Regions from separate parts of the Streptomyces sp. NPDC001002 genome, predicted to be linked through region 2. Evidence: riboswitches for the same ligand, from Rfam matches in the RefSeq annotation. Region 2 holds a riboswitch; the other holds the start of a gene.
The links. Region 2 has a riboswitch for ZMP and ZTP ahead of ACWDR3_RS17190 (bifunctional 5,10-methylenetetrahydrofolate dehydrogenase/5,10-methenyltetrahydrofolate cyclohydrolase). Riboswitches for the same ligand answer to the same signal wherever they lie in the genome.
Positions count from the first base shown of each region.

Region 1: it holds a riboswitch for ZMP and ZTP, as region 2 does, so the genes downstream of both, ACWDR3_RS12665 (glycine hydroxymethyltransferase) here and ACWDR3_RS17190 (bifunctional 5,10-methylenetetrahydrofolate dehydrogenase/5,10-methenyltetrahydrofolate cyclohydrolase) in region 2, are expected to answer to the same signal.

Region 1 is NZ_JBSFLV010000021.1:48,042-58,795, reverse strand. Features, by position in the region: gene ACWDR3_RS12685 (hypothetical protein) at 1-115, opposite strand, end outside; gene ACWDR3_RS12680 (hypothetical protein) at 197-1,075, opposite strand; gene ACWDR3_RS12675 (hypothetical protein) at 1,243-1,590, shown strand; gene ACWDR3_RS12670 (glutathionylspermidine synthase family protein) at 1,598-2,785, shown strand; ZMP/ZTP riboswitch at 2,860-2,950, shown strand; gene ACWDR3_RS12665 (glycine hydroxymethyltransferase) at 2,982-4,436, shown strand; gene ACWDR3_RS12660 (hypothetical protein) at 4,467-5,264, opposite strand; gene ACWDR3_RS12655 (hypothetical protein) at 5,261-6,034, opposite strand; gene ACWDR3_RS12650 (hypothetical protein) at 6,131-7,225, opposite strand; gene ACWDR3_RS12645 (RNA polymerase sigma factor) at 7,218-7,820, opposite strand; gene trpS (tryptophan--tRNA ligase) at 7,995-8,987, shown strand; gene ACWDR3_RS12635 (2'-5' RNA ligase family protein) at 9,128-9,706, shown strand; gene ACWDR3_RS12630 (decaprenylphospho-beta-D-erythro-pentofuranosid-2-ulose 2-reductase) at 9,782-10,537, opposite strand; gene ACWDR3_RS12625 (FAD-binding protein) at 10,647-10,754, opposite strand, start outside.
Region 2 is NZ_JBSFLV010000033.1:543-11,296, reverse strand. Features, by position in the region: gene ACWDR3_RS17235 (SDR family oxidoreductase) at 1-282, opposite strand, end outside; gene ACWDR3_RS17230 (DUF4180 domain-containing protein) at 408-782, opposite strand; gene ACWDR3_RS17225 (MBL fold metallo-hydrolase) at 810-1,439, opposite strand; gene ACWDR3_RS17220 (S-(hydroxymethyl)mycothiol dehydrogenase) at 1,439-2,524, opposite strand; gene ACWDR3_RS17215 (FAD-binding protein) at 2,751-4,097, shown strand; gene ACWDR3_RS17210 (ABC transporter ATP-binding protein) at 4,178-5,932, shown strand; gene ACWDR3_RS17205 (aldehyde dehydrogenase family protein) at 5,950-7,410, opposite strand; gene ACWDR3_RS17200 (hypothetical protein) at 7,545-7,838, opposite strand; gene ACWDR3_RS17195 (nuclear transport factor 2 family protein) at 8,011-8,376, shown strand; ZMP/ZTP riboswitch at 8,581-8,664, shown strand; gene ACWDR3_RS17190 (bifunctional 5,10-methylenetetrahydrofolate dehydrogenase/5,10-methenyltetrahydrofolate cyclohydrolase) at 8,687-9,535, shown strand; gene ACWDR3_RS17185 (CU044_5270 family protein) at 9,536-10,513, opposite strand; gene ACWDR3_RS17180 (RNA polymerase sigma factor) at 10,506-10,754, opposite strand, start outside.

The DNA of each region.
Region 1 (10,754 bases), on a different contig from region 2:
CCTCGGCCTCCAGCACGATCTCGCCGTCCTTCTGCGGATCCAGCGTGCTGTCCGCGATCGGCCCGCTCGGCTCACGGCTGAACACCCGCACGATCTGAGCGTCGTTCGGTCCCATGACTACCCCCTGTTCGTCCTGCTGTCCGTCCTGCTCTGCCCGACCGGTTCTCCGGCCGTACGCGGAACAGTAGGAAGCCGGTCAGCCCTCGGGCCTCCGGGAAGGGCTAGGGGAAATCCCGGGGGTGGGCGGCGCCTCCCCGAACCGTGCCAACGCCAGCGCCCCCGCCACCGCCACGCAGAACCCCAGCACCGCCAGCCACACCAAGCCCTCCCTCGTGCGGTCGCCGAGCCAGATCACGCCCACCGCGGCGGGGCCGATCGTCTCGCCGATGACCATTCCGGCGGTGGCCGCCGTCACCGAACCGTGCTGGAGGGCCGAGGTCAGCAGGAGGAAGGCGGCGGCTCCGCCGAGGAGGAGGGCGTAGGTGGCCGGGTTGGTGAACAGGTCCGACGGGGCGACCGAGTCGATCAGGCGGACCGCCACCTCCACCACACCGAACCCGAACCCCGCCCCCAGCCCGAGCGCCGGCGCCCGCCCGCGCCCCGACCAGCGCCCGCCGACCAGCGCGAGCAGCAGTACCGCGACGGCGACCGCGAGCATCGCGTACTTCAGCGCGGTCGACCCGGCACGGTCCCCCTCCGCGCCCGAGGCCAGCCCCAGCATCGCCAGTCCGCCGCAGACCACCCCGACCGCGCCCCACTCCAGCCCGCTCAGCCGCACCCGCAGCAGCCGGGCCGCGACCACCGCCGTCACCGCCAGGCTGGAGGCCAGGGCGGCACCGACCGCGTAGATGGGGATCGAGCGCAGCGCGGCGATCTGGAACACGAACCCCAGCCCGTCAAGGCCGAGCCCGAGCAGATACCGCCACTGCCGCACGGCCCTGAGCAGCAGCGCCGCCTCCCCGCCGGCGCCGGTCGGGCGCGTGCCGGCCGTCTCCGCGTCGGCCTCCCGGGTGGCGACGGCCTGCAACACCGTCGCCGTACCGAAGCAGACCGCCGCACCGAGCGCGCACACCATCCCAAAGATCACAAAGTGACTGTAGGGGAGGCGAGTACGGGCGGGGTGCCTCGTGACGCGCTCTCACCGGTCTCTAGGCTGTCCGCCGAAGATCACACAGCAGCCCGACGGCGACCGGCCCAGCGCGGAGCCGTCGGATCAACGGGGAATCAACGGGGAGACGGAACATGGCGGACGCACGCAGACAACTACGCTCGGGCACGGTCGTACTCGGCGGCATGGGACTGCTCGCCGCGGCCCTCACCGCCTGCTCCTCCGACCCGGACAAGCGCTGCGTCGACCGCGACAGCTACAACCTGACCAAGGGCTACAAGGTCGTCGCCGACAAGAGCTGCAACTCCACCAGGACCTCGGCGAACGGCGCCTGGTACTACGGCGGCAAGAAGAAGGGCTCCTGGGTCGAGGGCGGTTCCTTCACCAAGCCGCGCAAGGGCTCCGGCTCCTCGGGCGGCGGCCACGGCAGCAGCGTCGATCGCGGCGGCTTCGGCAGCGGCAAGGGAAGCTCCGGCGGCTGACCGACCCATGCGACGCCACCTCATCACCCCCCGCCCCGACTGGCAGCGCACGGTCGAGGAACAGGGCCTCGTCTATCCGCTCACCCGGTATCCCGACGACTCCCTGCGCCCCTACTGGGACGAGAGCGCCTACTACTCCTTCACGCTCCCCGAGGTCGAGGCCCTGGAGGAGACCGTCGAGGAACTGCACCGCATGTGCCTGGCCGCTGCCGAGCACATGGTCTCCCACGACCGCCTCGCCGACCTCGGCATCACCGACCCCCGCCTCGCGCGGACCGTCGCCGAGGCCTGGCACCGGCGCGCCGAACTCCCTTCCGTCTACGGCCGTTTCGACCTCCGCTACGACGGCACCGGCCCGGCGAAGCTCCTGGAGTACAACGCCGACACACCCACCTCCCTCGTCGAGGCCGCCTCGCCCCAGTGGTTCTGGATGCAGGACCGCTTCCCCGGCGCCGACCAGTGGAACTCCCTCCACGAACGTCTCGTCGCCGCCTGGAAGAACCAGGCCGCCCTCCTCCCGCCCGGCGCCCCCCTCCACTTCGCGCACTCCGCCGCCGACGAACTCGGCGAGGACCTCATGACCGTCGCCTACCTCAAGGAGACCGCCGAACAGGCCGGCCTCGACACCGACTGGATCTCCATGGAGGAGATCGGCTGGGACCCCCTCTCGGGCCGCTTCGTCGACAACCGCCTCCGCTTCATCCGCAGTTGCTTCAAGCTCTATCCCTGGGAGTGGCTCACCTCCGACCGCTTCGCCGACCACGTCCTCGACACCCTCGACAACGGCGGCGGCACCGGCACCACCCTGTGGATCGAGCCCGCCTGGAAGATGCTCCTCAGCAACAAGGCCCTGCTGGCCGTCCTGTGGGAGCTGTATCCCGACCACCCCAACCTCCTCCCGTCCTATCTCGACGGCCCCCGCGACCTCGCCCGCACCACGGGCTACGTCGCCAAGCCCCTGCTCGGCCGCGAAGGCGCCGGCGTGACGATCCACGCACCCGGCGGCACGCCCTCCGCCGTCGCGGAAGAACCCTGCTGCTACCAGCAGTTGGCCCCGCTGCCCGACTTCGACGGCAACCACGTCGTCCTCGGCGCCTGGGTCGTCGAGAACGAGTCGGCCGGCCTCGGCATCCGGGAGTCGTCCGGCCTGGTCACGGACGAGTACGCCCGCTTCCTCCCGCACGTCATCCGATGAGTCAACCGCGCCGCCCGCCCTCGCTCGCATGGTGGACGCGGCACCTCCGCCCGGCGACCTCCCCGGTAGGCTGACCGGCGGGCCGTGACTGGCGCGCTGGGATGGGACCAACCATCGGGGAGCGGCCCGAGCGGAAACTGTGTGCCGTGCGCCTGGGCCGTACCGTGAACGCCGAACGCCACGTCCGGAGGTCCTGATGCCCGACAACTCTGCGCCCCTTTCTCCCGAGTCCACCGCCTTCCGCTCCGCCCTCGATGTGATCCGTGCCGTCGAGCCGCGCGTCGCCGACGCCATCGGCCAGGAGGTGGCGGACCAGCGCGAGATGCTCAAGCTGATCGCCTCGGAGAACTACGCCTCCCCGGCCACCCTCCTCGCCATGGGCAACTGGTTCAGCGACAAGTACGCCGAGGGCACCGTCGGACGCCGCTTCTACGCCGGCTGTCGCAACGTCGACACCGTCGAGTCCCTCGCCGCCGAGCACGCCAGGGAACTCTTCGGCGCCCGGCACGCCTACGTCCAGCCGCACTCCGGCATCGACGCCAACCTCGTCGCCTTCTGGGCCGTCCTCGCCCAGCGCGTCGAGGCCCCCGCCCTGGAGAAGGCCGGCGTCCGCCAGGTCAACGACCTCTCCGAGGCCGACTGGGCCGAACTGCGCCAGGCCTTCGGCAACCAGCGCATGCTCGGCATGTCCCTGGACGCCGGCGGCCACCTCACCCACGGCTTCCGCCCGAACATCTCCGGCAAGATGTTCGACCAGCGCTCCTACGGCACCGACCCCACCACCGGCCTCATCGACTACGAGGCCCTGCGCACCTCCGCCCGCGAGTTCCAGCCGCTGATCATCGTCGCCGGCTACTCCGCCTACCCCCGTCTCGTGAACTTCCGCATCATGCGCGAGATCGCCGACGAGGTCGGGGCGACCCTGATGGTCGACATGGCGCACTTCGCCGGCCTCGTCGCCGGCAAGGTGCTGACCGGCGACTTCGACCCGGTCCCGCACGCCCAGATCGTCACCACCACCACGCACAAGTCGCTGCGCGGCCCGCGCGGCGGCATGGTCCTGTGTGACGACTCCCTCAAGGACCAGGTCGACCGCGGCTGCCCGATGGTCCTCGGCGGTCCGCTCCCGCACGTCATGGCCGCCAAGGCCGTCGCCCTGGCCGAGGCCCGTCAGCCCTCCTTCCAGGACTACGCCCAGCGCATCGTCGACAACTCCCGTGCCCTCTCCGAGGGGTTGATGAGCCGCGGCGCCACCCTCGTCACCGGCGGCACGGACAACCACCTCAACCTGATCGACGTCACCACCTCCTACGGCCTCACCGGTCGCCAGGCCGAGGCCGCGCTCCTCGACTCCGGCATCGTCACCAACCGCAACTCCATCCCCGCCGACCCCAACGGCGCCTGGTACACCTCCGGTATCCGCATCGGCACCCCCGCCCTGACCACCCGTGGCCTCGGCACCGCCGAGATGGACGAGGTCGCCGCCCTCATCGACCGCGTCCTCACCACCGCGGAGCCCGGCACCACCAGCAAGGGCGCGCCGTCCAAGGCCCAGCACGTCCTCGACCCCAAGGTCGCCGACGAGATCTCCCACCGCGCCACCGACCTCGTGGCCGGCTTCCCGCTGTACCCGGAGATCGACCTGGGCTGAGGCCCGAGGTCCGACGGGGCGCACCGCACCTCACACGTCGAGGTCGATCAGCTCATGTCGTGGCTCCTCCCGCGGCGGTCCGGCTCCCTGCCGGGCCGCCGCGCGGTGTATCAGCAGCGTGCCCCCTGCACCGACCGCGAGCCCCACGGCGAGCCCGGGCAGCGTCCACCAGACACCACCTCGGCCGAGGCCACTCGCGCCCTCGCCGGTTCCGCCCCCGGGGCCACTCCCACGCCCACTCGCAGGCCCGTCCCCGAGCCCATCGAGTACGCCCTGCTGCTCCAACCGCACGAACACCGAGGGCGGCGCCCGATGCCAGCGGATGTCGTCGTCCTCCACATCCGGCGCGAGGTCGCTGCGCACCCAGGGCGAACCGTCCGCCGCGACGAACAGTTGGTCCTGCCGCTCCACCGCCACATCACCGCCCGGCGCCCGGTCGGTCTGCGGCCAGCCTCCGACGCCCGACAGCCCCCAGATCACCGTGAAGTCCACCGGCGGATACCGACCCTCGGTCCACTCCTCCGGCACCCGCTCCGTCCCGGTGTACGTCGGCCGCAGCAACTCCGACAGCCGGGCGAACGCGGGCTCTCGGGAACGCAACGCCATCGTCCGGCCCGTCCCACCCGCGATGATCACCGCCGTGTCGGGGCTGTCCCGGCCCTGCGTTGGAGCCCCCGCCGGTACCAGGACCTCAGCGCCAGCGCCAGTCCCAGCCCCCGCGCGTACCGCCGCGTGGGCCGTAGGCACCCCGCACAAGCTCACCGCCACCCCCACCACCGGCAACAACGCCGAGACCCACACCGTCGACCGAATCCCGCGCCCCCTCATACGTCCCGCAGCTCCTGCCTGGGACCCGACTCCCGTCCGCCGCGCCACCGACCCGACGGCAGCCGCGACGCCAACGGGCGCCGCACCAGCACCAACCCCGCTCCGGCCGCCGCACCCGGCAGCGTCCACCACCAGTTGGACCACCAGCGGGTGCCGTCGGGCCGGCCCGGCAGGCCGGCCGACACGGTGGTCGTCGATGTGTCCGGTACGTCGGTCGGCACAGTGGCCGGATCCGGGGTCGGCTCCTCGGACCGCCACGGCTCCGGGAAGATGCCCCCGTAGCCGCCGTCGCCCGAGGCCTTGCCCATCACGCCCAACTTCTTGAGCAGAGACCGCAGTTCGGCGGGACGGTCGGCGCGGTGCCAGTAACCGTTCGGCGTTTCCGGCATGTTGGCCGCCGTGTGGATCCAGACGGCATGGGACCCGGAGTCGACAGGGAAGACCCGGTCCACGCGCCAGGGCGACATGTCGTGGGCCATCCATGTGACGTTGATCTGGCGCGCGTTCGCCATCTCGACCTCGGGCGGCTGGTCCCGCTTGCCCATGTCCGCCGGGCCGAGCAGCTGTTGCAGTGTGCCGTACTCCTTGTCGGAGTAGTACAACCCGGTGGCCTGGCCGCTGCTCGGCGAGGTCACCAGCACGCTCGTCGGTCCGCCCGCCGAAGCCGACGACGCGACCCACGTCATCAGGACCAGCGTCACCGCCAACGCGCCTGCCAACACCGCCAGTTCACGGACCCGGCCCCGCCACTTGTTCCGCCACCCGTGCATCCCGTCCCCCAACCAGTCGTCCCCTCGACCCGTCCCCGAGCCGCATGTCACTTCTGGTACACCGCCCGACCCGCCGGGGTTCCCACTCCGACCGCACTAATTCGTGGAGCCGTCGGCAGACATCCCGCCAGCCTTCTCCAGCTCCTTCGCGATCTCCACCGCCCGCGTCCTCGACGCCACCCCCTCCAGCCGGAGCGTCACCTCGTCCAAGCCGGCCCGGTGCATCCACAGCAGCGTCGGCCCGGCGGTCCGCTCCTTGCGGGTGAAGCGGGTGCCGTCCGCGTCGATCAGCCAGAAGCTCAGCAGATGGGGGCGGGGGAACCACAGGGCGTAGTCCTGAAGGCCGTCGGTCGAGGTCTCCTCGCCCAGCGGGACCCACTCCGGCTGTTCCCTCGCGGTCTTGGCGAAGGCGAGGTCCAGTGGGTTCGGCATCTCGTCCAGCCGGACCGTGTGCCCGTCCTCGTGCCAGCACAGGCTCACCAGGAACCGTCCGTGCGGCTCACCGGTCACCGCCACCGCGTCCGGGACGCCCAGCGCCTTCGGCACCAGCGGCTCGAACCCGGCACGGCGCTCCGCCTGCCCGAGCGACACCGACCGGCCGCAGCCGGGCACCTCGGCGCCGGGGGAGGGCACCGCCGATGGGTCGTACCGCACCTCGACCCCGCCGAAGTCGAACCAGTCGAAGACCGCCGCCCGCACCGGAGGTGTGAGCACGAGCACCGTCAGCAGACCGCACAGCAGGGCGGTCAGCGAGCGCCAGCGCAGCCGCGTCCAGTGCCGGACCGACCGCAGGCGGGCGCCGACCGGCCGCGGCTCGGGGACCGGGGTCGGCAGCTGTTCGGCGAGTATCTGGCCCAGCACCCGCTCGACCATCGTCTCGGAGTCGTCGGCGCCTCCGGTGCCGGGCGCGTCCAGCGACCGGCCCAGCGCCTTCAGCTCCTCCGGCAGCCGCGCGGAATCCTCCCGGGTCCGGCCCCGCTCGCGTCCACGCTCACGTCCTCGCGGACCCCGGTCGCCGCTCCGGCCTCCGTTCCGACCGTCACCACGACCCCGTGGGCCCCGGCCACCGGTGCCTCCGCCCGCATGGCCGCCCTCACCCTCGTAACTCCGCCCCCCGTCGCTCTCGCTCCTGTGGCTCTCACCCTCGTGGCTCTCGCTCTCGAAACCGTCGTCCTCGTGCGACTCACTCATGCTCATCACCCCCTTCCCGAGGTCGGAAATCCGGCAGCAGTCTGCCCAGCTTGCGCAGGGCGCGGCTGAGGCGGGACTTCACCGTGCCTCTCGGCCAACCCAGGGCCTGGGCGGTCTCCGGTTCGTCCATCTCCAGCAGATAGCGGTAGGTGACGACCAGGCGGTGCTCCTCGCTCAGCTTCTCCAGGGCGGACAGCAGGGCCGCGCGGCGCTCCGTCTCGATGGTCGCGACCGCCGGGTCCGCCGATTCCGGTATCAGCGGCTCGGCCTCGGCGTACGCCGCCTCCCGGCCGGCGAGCGTGCGCTGCCGGGCCGCCGTGCGCACTGTGTTCCTCGTCTCGTTGGCGACGATCGACAGCAGCCACGGCTTGAAAGCGGCGCCCTCCTTGAATCCGCCCAGCGCGCAGTACGCCTTGACGAAGGCCTGCTGCACCACGTCCTCCGCGTCCGCACCCGCCCCGAGTGCCGCGGCCGCCCTGAGCGCGATGCCCGTATGGGCCCGCACCAGTTCCGCGTACGCCTCCGGCTCTCCGGCGCGTACGCGTGCGATCACCGCGGCCTCATCGACGATGCGGCCCCCCTCCCGCGTTCTCACACATTTGGTACACCGCCCGACCCGGATCGGTTCCCACCCGTGTCACATCTGTTTCCGACCGGTTCCGGACCCGCCCCCCAGACCTGAGAGAATGGGGACATGGCTTCTGACCGCCCGCCCGTCGCCCACCACCGCCCTCAAACGGGGCGCTCCGCGCCGCTGCCCAAATTCCGAGTGCTCTCCGGAATCCAGCCCACCGCAGGCTCGTTCCACCTCGGCAACTACCTCGGCGCCGTCCGCCAGTGGGTGGCTCTCCAGGAGTCCCACGACGCGTTCTACGCGGTCGTGGACCTGCACGCGATCACGATCCCGCAGGACCCGGCCGAGCTGCGGGCCAACACCCGGCTCGCCGCCGCGCAGCTGCTGGCGGCCGGACTCGACGCGGACCGCTGCACGCTCTTCGTGCAGAGCCACGTCCCCGAACACGCCCAGCTGGCATGGGTCATGAACTGCCTGACCGGGTTCGGCGAGGCCTCCCGCATGACCCAGTTCAAGGACAAGTCCGCCAAGCAGGGTGCCGACCGGGCGAGCGTCGGCCTCTTCACGTACCCGATCCTCCAGGTCGCGGACATCCTGCTGTACCAGGCCAACGAGGTGCCGGTCGGCGAGGACCAGCGCCAGCACATCGAGCTGACCCGCGACCTCGCCGAGCGCTTCAACGGCCGCTTCGGCCAGACCTTCACGATCCCGAAGCCGTACATCCTCAAGGAGACGGCGAAGATCTACGACCTCCAGGACCCGTCGATCAAGATGAGCAAGTCGGCGTCCACGCCGAAGGGCCTCATCAACCTCCTCGACGACCCGAAGGCCACCGCCAAGAAGGTCAAGAGCGCGGTCACCGACACCGACACCGTCATCCGCTACGACGCCGTCGACAAGCCGGGTGTCAGCAACCTGCTCACGATCTACTCGACCCTCACCGGGAAGTCGATCGCCGAGCTTGAGCGGGACTACGAGGGCAAGATGTACGGCGCCCTGAAGACGGACCTCGCCGAGGTCATGGTCGAGTTCGTGACGCCCTTCAAGGAGCGCACGCAGCAGTATCTGGACGACCCGGAGACGCTCGACTCGATTCTGGCCAAGGGCGCGGAGAAGGCGCGTGCCGTTGCCGCGGAGACCCTCTCCCAGGCCTATGACCGGGTCGGCTTCCTGCCCGCGAAGCACTGAGGCGCACAACCGCACACACGTACCACTGGACAGAGCGCTGCACATCACTACGGTTGCGCCTGCCCGCATCCCAGCCGTGGCCGTACAGTCGATAGCCGAACGGATGGGAACGACCCACCGACACGACGACAGGAGATGACGTGGGGACCGTAACGATCGGCGTGTCGATCGCGGTCCCGGAGCCTCACGGCAGCAAGCTCCAACAGCTGCGCACCGGCTTCGGGGACGCCGCGGCCCACGGCATCCCCACGCACGTCACCCTGCTGCCGCCGACGGAGGTCGACGGCGCTTCGCTGCCGGCCGTCGAGGCGCATCTGACGGAGCTCGCCGGGAACGGCCGGCCGTTCCCGATGCGGCTGTCCGGCACGGGCACCTTCCGCCCGCTGTCACCCGTCGTCTACGTGCGCGTGGAGCAGGGCGCCGAGGCGTGCACCTGGCTGCAGAAGCAGGTCCGCGACGCCTCCGGGCCCGTCGCACGCGAACTGCAGTTCCCGTACCACCCTCATGTGACGATCGCGCACGGCATCGACGACGAGGCGATGGACCGCGCCTTCGAGGAGCTCGCCGACTACGAGGCCGAGTGGCCCTGCACCGGGTTCGCGCTGTACGAGCAGGGCGCGGACGGCGTGTGGCGCAAGCTGCGGGAGTTCCCCTTCGGGAGCTCGGTGGTGCCACCGCAGGCCGGTCATGTGGAGCGGGGCACCATCCCCAGCCGGTAGCCGATTCCTGGCCGGGAGCCGATCCCCGGCCGACGCGCCGACCGGGGCCGACGAGACCGACGCCCGGACGCCCGCCTAAAGAGCCAGCCGTCGGAACACCCCGCGCGGGACGTGCCGCAGGGCCGACATCACCACCCGCAGCGCACCCGGCACCCACACCGTCTCCGAGCGGCGGCGCAGGCCCAGCTCGACGGCCGTCGCGACCGCCTCCGGGGTCGTCGCCAGCGGTGCCTCCGGCAGACCCGCCGTCATCTTCGAGCGCACGAACCCGGGGCGTACGACCATGACGTGCACGCCGGTGCCGTAGAGCGCGTCGCCCAGGCCCTGCGCGAAGGCGTCCAGGCCGGCCTTGCTTGAGCCGTAGATGAAGTTGGCGCGGCGGGCGCGCTCGCCGGCGACGGAGGAGAGCACCACGAGCGAGCCGTGGCCCTGGGCCTGCAACGCGCGGGCGCTCACGAGCCCGGCCGACACCGCGCCCGTGTAGTTGGTCTGCGCGACGCGCACCGCGGCGGCCGGTTCGCGTTCGTCGTGCGCCTGGTCGCCGAGGATCCCGAAGGCGAGCAGCACCATGTCGACGTCGCCCTCGGCGAACACCTTGCCGAGCGCCGTCTCGTGGGCGTCGGGGTCGAGCGCGTCGAAGGCGACGGTGTGCACGTCGGCGCCGAGGCCGCGCAACTGCTCCGCGGACTCCTCCAGGGCGGGCGAGGGGCGTCCGGCGAGCCACACCGTGCGCGTGCGGCGGGCGATCAGCCGGCGGGCGGTGGCGAGGGCGATCTCGGACGTACCGCCGAGGACGAGCAGGGACTGGGGGAGACCGAAGGCGTCCTTCACGAGAGAGCTCCTAGCGGGTGCCTGGGGGTGCCTGGGGGTGCTGGGGGTGCCTGGGGGTCTTGGGGGTGCCTGGAGGGTGTCTGGGAAGTCGCCCGGAGCTTGGGGCTGCTCAGAGGGCGAGGCGGCGGGCGAGGTCCGAGACGAACACCCCGCGCGGGTCGAGTTCCGCGCGCAGTGCCCGGAAGTCGTCGAGGAGCGGGTACATGGCGGCGAGCAG
Region 2 (10,754 bases):
GATGCGGTCCACGAGGGTGCGGACCTGGGCCGAGTCGAGATGGTCGGTGGGTACGGCGATGCCGTGGCCGCCGGCTTCGGTGACGAGGTCGGCGGTGTCCTCGATGGTCTCCGGGCGGTCGTACTCGGAGCGGTGCTCGCGGGTGCTGCGGCCGGTGACGTAGACGGTGGCGCCGGCCGCGCCGAGTTCCACGGCGATCCCGCGCCCTGCGCCTCGCGTGGCTCCGGCTACCAGCGCGATCTTGCCCTTGAGCGGCGCCTTGTCCTTCGTCTGCGCGGACATGTCCGACCTCCCGTTTCCCGATGCGTGTGTGCCTCTGCGTCGAGGATCTCGGGAAAGCCGGACATCTTCTGTCGCCTATGCGCGCGCGTTCGCCTGATCGCGCGGGTTCACATCATTGCGGGCGTTCACCCGGCCGGACGCAACCTCGCGTCGAGCGCGTCCTCGTCGGCGAGGAACCACACCTGGCCGCCCTGGTTGGTCTCGTGCACGAAGTCACGCAGGGCGGTGCTCTCGGAGACGTGCCGGGACACGTCTCCGACGATCACCAGGCGCTGCCGGTAGGTCACGAACTTCTGCGTGACCGCGCCCGCCACCCCGGACCGCAGCCGGAAGAACTCGTCCGCGACCCGCTCGACGGGCACCGCCACGAGTTCGGCCTCCTGGCCCATCGCGTCGCCGATCAGGTCGAGCGCGGACTGTTCACCGTCGAGCGGCGGGCCTTCGGCGGCGACGCGCAGGACGCGTACTCCGTGCAGGGTGACGAGCGTGTTGGTGGTCATGTCAGGTGATCGTAATGGCCCACCGGGTCAGTGCCCGCGCGCGATCCACTCCTCCAGGTGCGAGGCCTCGGCGCCGATGGTGGTGCCGTCGCCATGGCCGGTGAGGACCTTGGTGTCGGGCGGCAGGGTGAGCAGGCGGTCACGGATGGAGTCGATGATCGTCGGAAAGTGCGAGTAGGAGCGGCCGGTCGCGCCGGGGCCGCCCTGGAAGAGGGTGTCGCCGGTGAAGACGGTGGCCAGCGCGGGGTCGTAGAGGCAGACCGCGCCCGGTGCGTGTCCCGGGGTGTGGAGCACCCGCAGGTCGGCGCCGGCGGCCTCGATGACCTGGCCGTCCACAAGGTGCGCGTCGGGGTCCCGGTCGGGGTGGGTCTGCTTCCACAGCGGCAGATCGTCGGGGTGCAGCCAGATGGGGGCGCCGGTGCGGTCGGCCAGGGCGGGCGCCGCGTCGATGTGGTCGTTGTGGGCGTGGGTGCACACGATGGCCACGAGCCGCCGGTCGCCGACGGCTTCGAGGATGGCGTCGGCGTCGTGCGCGGCGTCGATGACGATCGCCTCGTGGTCGTCGCCGACGATCCACACGTTGTTGTCGACGTCCCAGGTGCCGCCGTCGAGGGTGAACTGCCCTGAGGTGACGAGGTGTTCGATGCGCGCGGTCATCACAGCACCACCACCGAACGCAGGACGTCGCCCTGGTGCATCCGCTCGAAGGCCTTCTCCACGTCGGTCAGTTCGATCGTCTCGGTCACGAACGCACCCAGATCCAGGCGGCCTTGGAGATGGAGATCGATGAGCAGGGGGAAGTCGCGGGAGGGCAGACAGTCCCCGTACCAGGAGGACTTCAGCGCGCCGCCGCGTCCGAAGACGTCCAGCAGCGGCAGTTCGAGCTTCATCTCCGGGGTGGGCACGCCGACCAGCACCACGGTCCCGGCGAGGTCACGGGCGTAGAACGCCTGCTTGTACGTCTCCGGGCGGCCGACCGCCTCGATGACGACGTCGGCGCCGAAGCCGCCGGTCAGCTCGCGGATCGCCTCGATCGGGTCCGTCTCCTTGGAGTTGACCGTGTGGGTGGCGCCCATGGTGCGGGCGGTCTCCAGTTTGCGGTCGTCGATGTCCACGGCGATGATCCGCGCGGCCCCGGCCAGGTTCGACCCGGCGATCGCCGCGTCGCCCACGCCACCGCAGCCGATGACCGCGACCGTGTCCCCACGGCCGACGTTCCCGGTGTTGATCGCGGCGCCGATGCCGGCCATCACTCCGCAGCCGAGCAGTCCGGCCACCTGCGGGGCGACGGACGGGTCGACCTTGGTGCACTGCCCCGCCGCGACGAGCGTCTTGTCGGCGAAGGCGCCGATGCCCAGGGCCGGGGAGAGTTCGGTGCCGTCGGTGAGCGTCATCTTCTGCTTGGCGTTGTGCGTGTTGAAGCAGTACCAGGGGCGGCCGCGCAGACAGGCCCGGCAGTTCCCGCACACGGCACGCCAGTTGAGGATCACGAAGTCGCCGGGCGCGACATCGGTGACGCCCTCGCCGACGGACTCCACGATGCCGGAGGCCTCGTGGCCGAGCAGGAACGGGAAGTCGTCGTTGATACCGCCCTGCTTGTAGTGCAGGTCGGTGTGACAGACCCCGCAGGCCTGGATCTGTACGACCGCTTCACCCGGACCCGGATCGGGCACGACGATCGTCTCCACCCGTACCGGCTCGTCCTTGCCCGGTGCGATCACGCCACGTACTTCCTGCGCCATGGTGAGGACCCCTTTCGTCGACCGACAACCGTGCTTTCGACCCTACGTGCAACTGATCAGGAGCGGCACGGTAAGGAACGGCCTCCTTGGCCCGGCTTTTCATGACCCCGGCAAGAATTCGCTATGAATCGTCCCTGCTCGCACCGGGTCTGCGTAGGTTGACGAGCGCAATTCCAGCACGGCTCTCCCCTCGGGGGCCGAACAGCCAGTCCCGCAGGAGCGCGGCATGAACAGCACGCCCGGAATCATTCCCGCGACGCCCGCCGAGGACGAGGCCCTGCGCCGCGTCTCCGCCGACTTCGGCCATATCGTGGGCTCCCGTCCCCGTGGCGTCCTCGCGGCCCGGTCCGCCGGCGCCGTCCGCGAACTCGTCGCCTTCGCCGGACCGCGCGGCCTCGCGGTGTCCGCGCGCGGCGCCGGCCAGTCCCTGTACGGCGAGAGCCAGGCCGACGACGGCTACGTGGTCGACATGACGGCGCTCGACGAGGTGCGTTGCATGCCCGCCGAGCGGACGCTGGCCGCCGGCGCGGGCGCCCTGTGGCGGGATGTCGTACGTGCCACGCTCGCCGAGGGTCTCGCGCCGCCGGTGCTCCCTGACCACCTGGGCAGCAGCGTCGGCGGGGTGCTGAGCACCGGCGGTCTCGGCGGCTCCAGCCACCGCTTCGGCCTGGTCGCCGACTGGGTGCGGGAGCTGGAGGTCGTCACCGGTACCGGCGAGTGCGTGGTGTGCTCGCCCGAGGTCGAACCGGAGCTGTTCCACGCCGTGCTCGCGGGGCTCGGCCAGTGCGCGCTGATCGTCCGGGCCACGCTCCGGCTGGTGCCCGCGCCGCCCCAGGTGCGCCGCTACCGTCTCCACCACCCCACCCCCGGCACGTTCTTCGCCGACCAGCGACGGCTGGCCCGGGACGCCCGCTTCAGCCAGGTCGTGGGCGAGGCCCGGCCCGCGCCCGACGGCGGCTGGCGGTACATGATCGAGGCGGTGGCCCCGCACGACGGCCAACTCCCCCTCGACGACGGGCTGTTCGTCGGCGACCTGGACCACGAGCAGGACACGGCGGAGATGGAGGACCTCCCTTACGCGGAGTACCTGTACCGCCTCGACCGCGACGAACGGCTGCTGCGCGCCACCGGCGAGTGGCAGCACCCGCACCCGTGGCTCACGTTGCTGCTCCCTGAGGAGGCCGCGGTCTCCTTCGTCCCGTCCGTGCTCGCGGAGAGCGCGCAGGACGGGCTGCGCGGCGGCGGAACCGTCCAACTCCGCCCCCTCACCGGCAGCGCCCTGCACACTCCGCTGCTGCGCCGGCCGCCTGGCGAACTCCTCTGCCTGCTCTCGCTGATGCGCACGGCACCGCCCGAACGCCCTGACGTGGTGGGCGAGTTGCTCACCGCGAACCGAGCCGTCTACGAGCGGGCCAGGGCCGTCGGCGGAGTCCTGTACCCGGTCGGCGCGCTGCCGATGACGCCGGAGGGCTGGCGGGCCCACTACGGCCCGGTCTGGGAGGACTTGGTCCGCGCCAAGGCCCTGCACGACACGAACCGCATCCTGACCAGGGGGTACGGCATGTGGCCGTGACGGCCAACCACCGGGCGGGGCAACGGCCGAGGTGTCCGCCGACGTAGCCTGAATGCTCACCCGCCTGTCGAAGGAGCGCAGTGAGCATCGCAGAGACACGGCCCGACCCGCCCGCCTGGCGGCTGCTCCTCGCCTATGTCCGGCCGCACCGGTGGACGCTGCTCGCGGGCGCCCTGCTCTCGCTGCTCACCGGCGCCACCGGACTGCTGCTCCCGCTGGTGGCCAAGGGGTTGATCGACGACCTCTCGCACGACCGCACCATCACCGGTGCCCTGCTTGCCATGTCGGCGCTCGTGGTGGCCAACGCCGCGCTGGGCGCACTGGGTTCGTACGTACTGCGGCGCACCGCCGAGTCGGTGGTGCTCGGCGCGCGGCGCGCCCTGTCGTCGTATCTGCTGCGGCTGCGGATCACGGCCGTCGACCGCAGCGAGCCGGGCGACCTGATGGCCCGCATAACCTCCGACACCACCCTGCTGCGCGAGGTCACCACCGACTCGCTGGTGGGCCTGGGCACGGGCGGGCTGACGCTGGTGGCGACCATCGTGATGATGGGCCTGGTCGATCCGGTGCTGCTCGGGGTCACCCTGGCCGTGGTCGTCTGCGCGGGGACGGTCCTTGGCGTGATCGTCCCGCGCATCAACCGGGCGAGCCGACAGGCGCAGGACGCGGTCGGCGTGATGGGTGCCTCGTTGGAGCGGATCCTGGGCGCGCTGCGCACGATCAAGGCGTCCGGCGCCGAGGACCGCGAGGAGCGCACCCTGCACGAGGCCGCCGAGGAGTCGTGGCGGCAGAGCGTGCGGGCCGCCAAGTGGACGGCGGCGGCGGGCAATACGGCGGGACTGGCGATGCAGATCGCCTTCATCACGGTGCTCGCGGTGGGCGGGGCGCGGGTCGCGACGGGGGCCATCGACGTCGGCACCCTGGTCGCGTTCCTGCTCTACGTCTTCTATCTGATGCAGCCGATCCAGCAGGTGGTCGGCGCGGTCACCCAGTACCAGACTGGTGCCGCGGCCCTCGCCCGCATCCAGGAGGCACTGAGCCTGCCCGCCGAACCGGCGGCCGAGCCCGCCCCGTTGCCCACCACCGACGCCGAACCGGCCGCGCTCGCCTTCACCGACGTCCGCTTCCGGTACGCCGACGACCTGCCCTACGTCCACCACGGAGTGACGTTCGCCGTCCCCGCCCAGGGCATGACGGCGTTCGTCGGCCCGTCCGGCGCGGGCAAGACGACGGTGTTCTCCCTCATCGAGCGGTTCTACGACCCCGAGTCGGGCACGATCACCCTCGACGGACTCCCCCTCGACGACTGGGAGTTGCCCAGACTGCGCTCCGCGATCGGGTACGTCGAGCAGGACGCGCCGGTGCTGTCCGGCTCGCTGCGGGACAACCTGCTGCTGGGCAATCCGGAGGCGGACGGCGACGCGCTCACCAAGGTGCTGAAGACGACTCGCCTGGACGGCCTGATCGCCAAGCTGCCCATGGGAGTTGACACCCTGGTCGGCCACCGGGGCACCAAGCTCTCGGGCGGCGAACGGCAGCGCGTGGCCATCGCCCGCGCCCTGCTGCGCCGCCCCCGGCTCCTGCTGCTCGACGAGGCCACCTCGCAGCTGGACGCGGTGAACGAGGCCGCGTTGCGCGACACGGTCACCGATGTAGCCCGTACGACCACGGTGCTGGTCGTCGCGCACCGGCTGTCGACGGTGACGACGGCCGACCGGATCGTGGTGATGGACGCGGGCCGGGTACGGGCCGTGGGCACCCACCGCGAACTGGTGGCCGCCGACCCGCTGTACGCGGAGCTGGCGGCCACGCAGTTCCTGGCGACGGCGGGCTGATTCCTGGGCGTTGAGCCCTAGAAGGGGTAGTGCGCCTGCTGGGTGGCGATGGTCACCCAGCGGGTGTTGGAGAACGCCTCGATGCCCCAACGCCCGCCGAACCGCCCGTACCCGGAGGCCTTCGCGCCGCCGAAGGGGGCCTGCGGTTCGTCGGCCACCGACTGGTCGTTGATGTGCACGATGCCGGTACGGATCCGGCGTGCGACGGCCAGTCCGTGGGTGGCGTTCTCGGTGATGATTCCGCAGGTCAGTCCGTTGTCGGTGTCGTTGGCGGCGGCCACCGCGGTGGCGTCGTCGGCGAAGGTGTCGAGCACGCAGACCGGCCCGAACGCCTCCGCGTAGTACAGATCGGCGTCCTTGGGCACCTCGCTCAGTACGGTCGCCGGGTGCACGGCCTCCGCGGGCTCGCCCCCGCCGACGACGACCTTCGCGCCCTTGGCCACGGCGTCCCCGACGAGCCCGGCCACCCGCCGCGCCGCCGACGTACTCACCAACGGGCCCACCACGGTGTGCGGGTCCGACGGGTCACCGGCCTGCAGCGAGGCCACCTTCGCGGCGAACTTGGCGGTGAACTCCTCGGCCAGCGACTCGTGCACGAGGATCCGGTCGCCGGACATGCAGATCTGGCCCGCGTTCATGAACACGCTGAAGGTGACGGCGTCGACCGCGTAGTCCACGTCCGCGTCGGCGAGGACGAGCACGGCGTTCTTGCCGCCCAACTCCAGTACGGCGGGCTTGAGATGACGGGCCGCGTGCTCGCCGATGATGCGGCCGACGTTGGTGGAGCCGGTGAAGTTGACCGCCCGCACGCGCTCGTCGGCGATGAGCGCCTCGGCGATCTCGGCGGCGTCCTCGGGGGCGTTGGTGACCACGTTGAGCACGCCGTCGGGCAGCCCCGCCTCGCGCAGCACGTCGGCGACGAGGAATCCGCAGGCGAGCGGCGCGTCCTCGCTGGGCTTGACGACGACCGTGTTGCCGGCCGCGAGGGGCGCCGCGACGGCCCGTACGCCGAGGATCACCGGCGCGTTCCACGGCGCGAACGCGGCCACCACGCCGAGCGGTTCGCGCACGGCGAGCCCGAGCGCGCCCTGCTCCTGGGCGCTGAGCACCTCGCCGCGCGGTGCGGTGATCGCGGCGGCGGCCTCGCGCAGGATGTTCGCGGCCAGCGCCACGTTGAAGTACGCCCAGGGCCGGGTGCCGCCCGCCTCGTGGGCCATCAGCTCGGCGACCTGCTCACCGCGGGCGTCCAGCAGGTCGGCGGCCTTCAGGAAGATCGCCCGCCGGGCGAAGGGCGCCAGCGCCGCCCACTCCTCGAAGGCGGCGTGGGCCGCGTCCACGGCCCGCCGTACGTCCTCCGGGCTCGCGGCGGCCACGGTCGCGTACACCTCGCCGGTGTACGGATTCACATCCTCGGCGGTCCGGCCGGAGGCGGCGGGCACGTCCTTGCCGCCGATGAACAGGTCACGGGTGATGGGCATCGTACGCACCTTTGCGTTCGCCAGGTGAAATTGCATTCACATTCTGGTCGAAAGACTGCGATTCGACTCGGGCAATGTCAAGGGCCGCCCGGTGTTCCGGGCGGCCCTGACGGGGACGTACGACGTGCGTCCGACTACTCCATGCCCTCGAGCAGCCCGGTCACGGGGGCGGCGAGGTCGGTGACCTGGTGCAGCTGGTTGAGGTCGTTGAGCTTGTTCAGCTGCTGCAGCTGGCCGGACGGCCGCGGGATCGCCGACTTGTGCTGCTCCGGGATGTCGCTCACGGTGAGCGAGTCGAGCGTGGCGATCGGGTTGATTTTCCCGGCGTCCGGAGCGGCCGCCTCGGCCGCGCCCGCCATCGGCGCGGCGAGACCGGTGATACCGGCGGCGAGACCAACGGCGGCGACGATACGTCGTGTTGAGATCATGCTTTCAGCAACGCCGGTCGCCGCCCGACGGTCACGGTCGGCGCGCGTCCCTCACCCGTCAGGCCCAGCGCGCGGTTGCGCTTGCCGAGCGTGCCGGGGCGGAGGAGGCTCGGAGGTGAGGTCCTCCGCGGCCCGTACCCCTCCCGGGCCGCGGCCCTTCAGGGAGGTCACCATGGGCACGGCGGCACGCCCGGCGTTCGACACCGACACACTGCGCCGGGGCATCGAAGGACACACTCCGGAGACTCTTCTGTCTCTCTACGCGGAGGACGCGGAACTGCGCGTCGTGAACCGCAACAGTCAGCCCAGCAACCCCACGGTCCTGCACGGCCGCGACGCGATCGGCCGGATGCTCGGCGACGTCTACAGCCGCGACATGACGCACAAGCTGGAGAGGTGCGTGGTCCAGGGCGACAGCGCGGCCTACAGCGAGTCCTGCCGGTACCCGGACGGGATGCGCGTCCTGTCCGAGTCGATGATCACCTTGCGCGACGGCAGGATCTCCGAACAGATCATGATCGAGGCATGGGACGAGTAGGCGGGAGAACCGCACGGGTCCAGATCAGCTCCCGGCTGACCTGGACCTTCTCCGCACGGACCGCGCTGGGCAGGACGCGGCGTCGACGCCCGGCCGCCACGGCGGGCCGGCACGTCTCCGTCGTGGTTCTGCGGTCGGTACTGAGAGCGGCCCGGCCTCGCCACCTCCCCGCGACACCGCGCGCCGTCCGCAGACGTTAGGCTCGTGGCGGGCCGTGACTGGCGCTGAGGTGGAGCACCACCGGGGAGCGGCCTCGCGGAGCAACTGCCGTGCGCCTGGGCGATCTTGTCATCCAGCCCAGGAGTGGATCATGTCTCAGGCCCGTCTCATGGAGGGCACCTCCCTCGCCCGGCGCATCGTCGAGGACACCGCCAAGAAGGCCGCCGTCGTCACCGAGCGCACCGGCACCGCACCCTGTCTCGCGACGGTCCTGGTCGGCGAGGACCCCGCCTCCGTCACCTACGTACGGATGAAGCAGAACCGCAGCCGCAAGGCGGGCATCGAGTCCCGCCACGTGGCCCTGCCCGCCGCGACGACCACCGAGGAACTCGTCGCCACCCTGCGCGGCCTCTCGGACGACCCCGGGGTGCACGGCATCCTGTTGCAGCACCCGATGGGCGAACACATCGACGAGCGGGCCGCGTTCGAGGCGATCGCGCCTGAGAAGGACGTCGACGGCGTCACCTTCGCCTCGTTCGCGACGATGAGCTTCGGCCTGCCGGGCTTCGTGTCCTGCACACCCGGCGGCATCCTGCGGCTGCTCGACGAGTACGAGGTCGACCCGTCCGGCAAGCGGGCCGTGGTCGTCGGCCGCAGCGCGATCCTCGGCAAGCCGGTGGGCATGCTGCTGCTCGCCCGCGACGCGACGGTGACGTACTGCCACTCCCGGACGAAGGACCTCTCGGACGTGGTTCGTGAGGCGGACATCGTGGTCGCCGCCGTGGGTCGACCGAGGCTGATCCGCGGGGCGGACATCAAGCCCGGCGCCGTCGTCATCGACGCCGGCTACAACCCGGGCAACGTGGGTGACGTCGACTTCGACTCGGCCGTGGAGCGTGCCGGTCTCATCACTCCGGTGCCGGGCGGGGTCGGTCCGATGACGATCGCCACACTCCTGGAGCAGACCGTCGACGCCGCCGCCCGGCAACTGGGCGTGTGATCAGCGCATCCACGCGCTGTAGTCCGAGACCGCGCCCGCCTTCACGCCGTACTCGGGCATGGCTTCGGTGTAGACGGTCTCCAGGCCGAGGACGGCTCCGGTGGACGGGTCCATGATCAGCATGCGGCGGTAGCCGGACCCGTCGTACACGTAGGCCTGTCCGTGCCGGCCCAGGCGATCGGTCACCTGGCCGGCGGGGCGCAGTCCCTCGGCGTCGGCCAGCAACTCGGAGAGCGCCGCGGACTCGGCCGCGCCGAGCGTCCAGTTGTCGAGCAACACCCCGACCGCGTCGAGGAGTTGAGGGGTGGTCATGGTGCCGTGCGTGTACGTGGCCTCCGTCAGGTAGGCGCGCAGCTTCTCGGGGTCGTGCGGAGGTGGCGACTCGGGCGGGGCGTCGCTCCAACTGGGCGGATAGGTCTGGCGGTTGATGACGTGGCCGTCCTCGACGAGGTGCGGTTCGCCGTTCGCGTCGCTGAGGACGGGTCGGCCGGGATGGCGCGGGTCGGTCGCGACCACGAGTTCCGTGTGGCTGCCGTCCGCCTTCCAGCGCACGACGCGCTCCTGCGGGAGGGTGATCGGAGGCTTGTCGTCGCTCATGCCCAGGCTCCAGGACTGGGCGTGCGTGCCCTTGCGCAGCCGGGGCGAGTCGTCGGTCGCGATTGCCCGGGCCAGCTCGGCCAGTTGACGCAGGGACACGGGGGTGGAGTCGGCCTGGACGACCAGCGGGCGGGGGGCGGCGACCGCGGGCGCGGTGCTCGGGCCGCTGAGCAGCAAGGTCAGCGCGGTCGTGGCGACGACGGCGGCTGCCGCGAGGCTCCACAGGAGTCGGGTGCGGCGGCGCGCGGCGGGGCGTTCGTGCAGCAGTCGGTTGAGGCGGCGCTCGGCGTTGTGGTCGAGGGGGCCGTCGCCGTAGTGAGGGCCGTCGACCGGCATGGGGTTGGCGCGGCGCAGCAGGTCGAGGTCGAGGTCGTCAGCCATGGCCGTGTTCCTTGGTCAGGGTGGCGTCGGGACGGAGTGCGTCGGGGCGAGTTGCGTCGGGGCGGATGCGGTCGATCTCGGCTCTGAGCCGGCGCCGGGCCCGGTGCAGCCGCATCGCGGCGGCCCGGTTCCCGCAACCGAGGACGACGGCGACCTCGTCGATGCCCAGTTCCTCCCACGCCGTCAGGCGCAGCACCTCCCGGTCGGCCTCGGAGAGCCGGGACAGTGCCTCGTGCACCCA